2 regions of the Methylibium sp. T29-B genome follow, and region 2 is predicted to be linked to the other one. Evidence: predicted binding sites of a transcription regulator. Region 2 holds the regulator's gene; the other holds the start of a gene.

Region 1 (3,395 bases), on a different contig from region 2:
GCCCTGCTTCGAGTAGAAGCCCAGCGGGTGGGCCATGATCAGCGGCGTGGCGCAGGTGATCGGGATGAAGCCGATCTTCAGGTCCTTCTTCTCGGGCGCCGCGGCGGCCTGCGCCAGGGCCTGCAGCGGGGCGATCGGCAGCACGCTGGCAATGGCCGCCATCGCCGTGCCCTTGCCCACCGCACGCAGGAAACGGCGCCGCACCGCATCCTGCGGGAACAGCGCCTTCACCAGCGTGGCCTCAACGAAGGCATTCGAGTCGGCCTCGAAGTCGGCCGTCTCGCTGCGGCGGCGCAGCTCGGTGCTGGCGTCCTCGGCCGCGTGCTCGGCGGCGGAGCCGTGGCGGCCGCAGCTGCACCGCATCAGCAGCGGCCGGTCGGCATCGTACGGGTCGATATCGCGCGCATCACTCATCGGGCACCCCTTGCGTTGTGGCTCGGGATCGATGCTAGGGAAGGCGTGTGCCGCGCGCGATCGTGCGCAGCGGCGATGTTTTGTAGGGGAGGCCCTACACGGTGGCCTACTGCAGGCGCAGCTCCAGGTAGGCCTGCTCGCGGAACACGGTCAGCGTCGTGCCGCTGACCGAGCGCCAGGCCAGCAGCGCCCGCGCCAGGTCACCGCTGTGGCCGATGGGACGGCCGTTCATGCCGACGATGATGTCGCCCACCTGCAGGCCGATGCGCTCGGCCAGCGAGTCCAGGCCGACCTCGCCGACGCGCGCCCCGGACGCATAGGCCCGGCGCGCGTCCAGCGCGACGAAGGGCGCCACGTCGTCGAACTCGGCGCCCAGCCGAGGCCGGGCAACGTGGCCCTGGTCGCGCAGCTCGCCGACGATCTGCATCACGATCTCGATCGGGATCGACAGGCTCACGCCGCCGGAGCCCTCGGAGCCGACGACGGTGCGGGTGTTCATGCCGACGATCGCGCCGCTGCCGTCGAGCAGCGGTCCGCCCGAGTTGCCCGGGTTGAGGGCGAGGTCGCTCTGGATGAACAGCAGCTCCTGGTCCTCCGCGAAATGACGGTCGGTCCCGCCGACGATGCCGGCCACCACCGACCGGTTCAGTCCGTAGGGCTCACCCACCGCCAGCACCCAGTCGCCTGGCCGCAGCGCCGCCGAACGGCCCTGTGGCGGCGGCTCCGGGAGCACGAGCGGCACGCGCAGCAGCGCGATGTCGGCCATCTCGTCCTCGCCCACCAGCGTGGCGGCGACGATGCGCCGGTCCGGCAGCCGGACCGCAATGCGCTGGCTGCCGGCCACCGCATGCGAGGCCGTGACGATCAGGCCCTCGGCGCCGGAGATCACGAAGCCGGCGCCGATGCGGTCGGCCACGCGTCCTGCACCGACGCGACGCCGGGCCTCGGGCTTCTGCAGTTCGGCGGCCGAATACTCCAGGCCGACACCGAACACGCCCACCGCCGCCGAGAGCCCCTGCCGCAGGGCCGGCGCAAAGCTTGCCGGCGGCATGCGCGGCGGGTCCGCATCGGGCGCCTTCGGGTGGGCACACGACGTCAGCAGCGCGGACGCACCGGCCGCGGCGAGCGCCGCCGCTCCCACTGTGCGGCGCCAGCGGGCCTTCGCGCCGCTCACCCGGCCCGAGGCCACGGATCGCGGCGGTTCATGAACAGGCCGCACGCCCGGCATGGTGCTCGTGTTCGTGTTCGCAATCCTCGCAGCGGCCGGCCTGTGGCCGCTCGATCAGGCGCGCCGGCTCGATCGGTGCGCCGCATTCGACGCAATGACCATAGCGCCCGGTCTCGAACCGCGCGAGCGCCGCGCGCACCTCGCCGAGCACGACCGCGTCGGGCCGCGGCGCGGCGGATTCGGCGATGGCTGCACCATCGCACAGGCGGGTGGTGATCGTCTCGGCCATGTCCACCAGACGGCGCTCCAGGTCGATCAAGCGGTGCCGCAACAGGCTGCGGGTCGGTTCCTGGAGCCCGGCGGGGCAGACACCGCGAGGCGCGCCGGAGCTCACCGTCCGAAGAGTCGTCAGCGTCGGGCGCATGGAGTACCTCCGATTCCTTGCTCGCGCTCCGTGCGCGGCGTCCGGAACACTCTAGCCAGCCCCCCCCGCCGTGGCTTGCGCTGCATCAAGCACGCCGCCCGAAGGACCACGCGCCCGCAGCCTCTGCACTTGATCCTGGACAAGTCCGGGCGCCGTCGCGGCTCCTAGACTGGAACGACTGGCGGGCTTCCGATCGAGGCACCTTCTCATGTTCAAGCACCTTCTGGTTCCCGTCGACGGCAGCGCGCTGTCGGAACGCGCGATGCAGGCGAGCATCGACTTCGCCCGCCAGCTCGGCGCGTCGATCACCGCGTTCATCGCCGAGCCGCCCACACCCCCCGCGGGTTCGACCCACAGCGCGGCCCGCTATCTGCGCGACCTGGAGACCCACGCCCAGGTCGCGGCCGAACATGCACGCAGCGTGCTGTCGGCGTTCGAGCGGCGCGCCAGCGACGCCGGCATTCCGTTCGAAGGCTGCTTCGCGCAGGCCCACGAGATCGACGCCGCCATTGCGGACGCCGCACGCCAGCGCGGCTGCGATCTGATCGTGATGGTGACGCACGGTCGCGGACTGTTCGGCGAGTGGCTGTTCGGCTCGCAGACCCGGGGCGTGATGGTGCGCAGCAAGCTGCCGCTGCTGATGCTGCATTGAAATCTCGAGGACCCTCCGCATGAACACCCGACCCTGCGCGGACCTCCGCGACGACCTGCTGGCCCGCGAGGCCCGACTGCGCGATGAGCTGCGCGCCCACCGCGCCCGGCTGCTCGAGCCCGCGGCGGCCACCGGCAACACCTTCGTCGCCGGCAGCGAAGGCGCGGCGGCCGACGCCGAAGACGAGCTCGACATCACGCTGATCAGCCACTGGCAGCGCGAGCTCGACGAGGTGAGCGCCGCGCTGCAGCGGCTGAACACCGGCAGCTACGGTCACTGCGAGCGCTGCGGCGAGCCGATCGGTCTGCCGCGGCTTCGTGCGCTGCCCGAGGCCCGCCACTGCCTGGACTGCCAGGAGCAGGCCGACCGGGCGGTCCATCGCACCTGACGGCTCACCACCACGAGACGCTCCAGGCAAGCGTCAGGCTGACGGTCAGCGCCAGCCCGACGCGCAGTGCGTAGGCACGACCTCCCGCCACCATCGCCACACCGCAGCGCGTCACCGTGTTGGCGCTGACGGCGAGCAGAACGCCGTGCAGCAGGGCCTCGGTCGGCAGTTCGCCCGCCGCGTGCAGCGCGGCCAGCGATGCGATCGGCGCATGCGCATCGACCAGCGCGGCGAGCACCACGCTCAGCTCGAGTCCGACATCGCCGTAGTGGCGTTGCGCATTGCCCACCAGCAGCGCGACCAGGCCGAGCGTCAGTGCCACCGCGAGCGCTTCCCGCGGTCGCAGCGC
Region 2 (3,395 bases):
CACGCGCTGGGCGGTGCCCGGCAGGTCTGCCGCATGGATGCGCCGCTGCGGCTTGAAGCGCTGCGGCAGATGCGCATAGCTGTAGAGCGCCACGCGGTCCGGCCGCAACCGCGCCACCTGCTCCACCGTCCGGGCCAGCGAGGCCGGGGTCTGCTTGGGCAAGCCGTGGATCAGGTCGACGTTGATCGAATCGAAGCCCAATGCGCGCGCGCTGGCGATCAGCGCCTCCACCTGCTCGGCCGGCTGCACGCGGTGCACCGCGTGCTGCACTTCGGGGTCGAAGTCCTGCACGCCGAAGCTCAGGCGGTTGAAGCCCAGCGCCTTCAGGTGCGAAAGCCGCGAGGCACTGACGGTGCGCGGGTCGACCTCGATCGAGCATTCGGCCTGCGGCTGCAGGTCGAAGGCGCCGCGCAGCAGGGCCATCAGCTGCGACAGCTCCGCATCGTCCAGGAAGGTCGGCGTACCGCCGCCGAGGTGCAGCTGACTGACGCGCTGGCGGCTGCCGATCACGTCCTGGTGCAATGCCACCTCGCGGCCCAGCCACTCCAGGTACTCGGTGCCGCGCCGGTGCTGCCGGGTGATCACCTTGTTGCAGGCGCAGTAGTAGCAGACCGACTCGCAGAATGGGATGTGGACGTAGATCGACAGCGGTGTGCCGCCGCCCACCGCGCCGGCCGCCGGGGCGCCGCTGCGGCGCTGGCCCAGGGCCTGCCGGTACTGAGCGGGGCCGAAGGCCTCCACGAAGCGGTCGGCAGTCGGGTAGGAGGTGTAGCGCGGCCCACCGGCGTCCAGACGACTCAGGAGTTCCTCGCTCGGCGCAGCCGGTTCCAGCATGTCGGTCAGGGTCGGAGGGGGCATGTCCGGACTGTGCCGAGGGCCTCTCACCGGGCTCTTGATCTGGGTCAAGGCCGGTCGCCGGCGGCCTCCGACAATCCACGCACAGCTTGAGGTCGATCATGCAACTTGCCCCTCACGACACTGCCGCCGACTCACATGCTCCATCGCGGGTGGCGCACAAGATCATAATGAAGCGCATGGAACGTGAACCGATCCGCATCGAGGCCCTCAAGGTCGCATGCTCCAGTTGCAACCTGCGCGAGCTCTGCCTGCCGGTGGGGCTGTCGGACGACGATCTCGACCACCTCGACCAGCTGGTCGGCAGCCGCCGCCCCGTGAAGCGCGGCGACACGCTGTTCCACGCCGGGGATCGCTTCGAGTCGCTTTATGCGGTGCGCACCGGCTTCTTCAAGACCTGCGTGTCCGCCGACGACGGCCGCGACCAGGTGACCGGCTTCCAGATGGCCGGCGAACTGCTGGGACTGGACGGCATCAGCACCGACCGCCATGCCTGCGACGCGGTGGCGCTGGAGGACTCCCAGGTCTGCCAGATCCCCTACTCGCAGCTCGAGAAGCTGTCGCGCGAATCCACGCCGCTGCAGCACCAGTTCCACAAGATCATGAGCCGCGAGATCGTGCGCGACCACGGCGTGATGCTGCTGCTCGGCAGCATGCGGGCCGAGGAGCGGCTCGCGGCCTTCCTGCTGAACCTCACGCAGCGCCTGCAGGCACGCGGCTTCTCGGCCTCGTCGCTCGTGCTGCGCATGACGCGCGAGGAGATCGGCAGCTACCTCGGTCTCAAGCTGGAGACCGTGAGCCGCACCTTCTCGAAGTTCCAGGACGAAGGTCTGCTCGAGGTGAAGCAGCGCGACATCCGCGTGCTCGACGAATCCGGGCTGCGCCGGCTCGTCAACGGCCCGGCCTGCTGAAGGTTCGCCGCCTGCCTCGCCCGGCGCGACTCAGGGCCAGCGGCGCGGCTCGGTATTGGCCGGCTCCGGCGTTGCCAGTAGCAGCGTCAACATCGACGTCAGCGCGCACACGGTCCAGAACGCGAAGAAGGCCAGCGTGTAGACGCCAGCCGGCGACACCGTCTCCAGCGCGCGCCCGACCCAGCCGTTCAGTTCCGCCGGGTCGGCTGCGCTGAACACCAGGACCTCCAGCACACCCGCCATCAGGAACGACGGCCAGGCGATCCACAGCGTGCGTTGTCTCATCGTCGCGAGCTCCGGGTCGACGGGCGGCACCACGCTCAGCGCTCGGGGCGCGGCGTGGCCGCATGATTGCGCGCCTGCACTGCCGGCGTGTCGCTGCCCAGCGGTTCGCTGCTGCGGCTGAGCACCGGGTCGCTGCCACGCACGGCGATCACGGCAGTGACGATGCCAGCCACCACGACCGCCAGCGGGCCGCCCAGCACCAGCCACAGCATGGGCTCGCGCCACCAGGGCAGCGGCCGCTCAGGCGCGGGCGTCGGGCGGGTTGCGTTCTCGTTCGGGGTCATGGGTTGCTCCGGAGAGGGCCGCGTTCAGCGCGGCACGACGAAGGTGGATTTCTCGGACACGCTGGCCGCCGGCTGCATGCCGTCGGCCTCGCGGATGATCTCGAAGCGCAGGGGTGGGCGCCGGGGCCCAGGGCCGCGGCGCTCTGCGGCGGCACTTGCACCGCGACAGGCACCCAGCGCGACTCGGCCGGGGCCAGCCGCACCTCGTCACGCACCTGCGCCTGCGCGCCGGCGATGCCGCTCACCACCACCCGGTAGCGCTGCTCCGACTCGGTGGCGTTCATGATCTGCAACCGGTAGACATTCTCGATGCGCCCTTCGTCGACCAGCCTTGCCAACGTACCGCGGTCGCGCACCACGTCGACGCGCATCGGGCTGCGCAGCACGAGACTGGTGACGAAGCCGACCGAGATCAGCAGCAGGATCACGCCGTAGACCAGCACGCGCGGACGGAACACACGCCGCCAGTCCAGCCTGCTCTGCCCGGCAGCCAGGCCGTTCTGCGTCGCATAGCGGATCAGTCCGCGCGGATACGCCATCTTGTCCATCACGCCGTTGCACACGTCGATGCAGGCGGCACAACCGATGCACTCGTATTGCAGCCCCTCGCGGATGTCGATGCCGGTCGGGCAGACCTGCACGCACAGCGTGCAGTCGATGCAGTCGCCTTTGCCCTGGGCGGCCAGCGCGTCGTGCGCCAGGCTGCGCGGGCGCGAGCCGCGCGGCTCTCCGCGCCCGCCGTCATAGCTGATGATCAGGGTGTCGTGGTCGAACATCGCGCTCTGGAAGCGCGCGTACGGGCACATGTACTTGCACACCTGCTCGCGCATGAAGCCGGCGTTGCCATAGGTCGCGAAGCCGTAGAACAGCACCCAGAACGCTTCCCAGGGGCCGGGCCCGGCCGACCCCGGGCCGGCCAGACCGATCAGCGCGAGCACCTCGCCGCCCAGTTCGCGGATCGGCGTGAAGTAGCCGACGAAGGTGAAGCCAGTCCACAGGCCGATCGCCAGCCACACCGCGTGCTTGGCCGACCGGCGGGCCAGCTTCGCGGCGCCCCAGG

What was found. Region 2 encodes FNR, which switches genes on or off when oxygen is low (the NO sensors DNR and NnrR bind a similar motif). Its sites were predicted from a motif close to TTGATNNNNATCAA; they were not measured.
Region 1: a site for FNR is predicted at 2,136-2,149, ahead of Y694_RS12395 (universal stress protein). Genes of this name have one in related genera too.

The regions. Positions count from the first base shown of each region.
Region 1 is NZ_AZSN01000070.1:65-3,459, reverse strand. It holds gene Y694_RS12410 (CmpA/NrtA family ABC transporter substrate-binding protein) at 1-414, opposite strand, end outside; gene Y694_RS12405 (S1C family serine protease) at 521-1,588, opposite strand; gene Y694_RS12400 (TraR/DksA C4-type zinc finger protein) at 1,617-2,006, opposite strand; gene Y694_RS12395 (universal stress protein) at 2,215-2,658, shown strand; gene Y694_RS22590 (TraR/DksA family transcriptional regulator) at 2,678-3,046, shown strand; partial or broken gene Y694_RS12385 (DUF4010 domain-containing protein) at 3,051-3,395, opposite strand, start outside.
Region 2 is NZ_AZSN01000084.1:4,620-8,014, reverse strand. It holds gene hemN (oxygen-independent coproporphyrinogen III oxidase) at 1-858, opposite strand, end outside; gene fnr (fumarate/nitrate reduction transcriptional regulator Fnr) at 1,035-1,766, shown strand; gene Y694_RS13680 (hypothetical protein) at 1,797-2,051, opposite strand; gene Y694_RS13675 (hypothetical protein) at 2,087-2,335, opposite strand; partial or broken gene ccoG (cytochrome c oxidase accessory protein CcoG) at 2,360-3,395, opposite strand, start outside.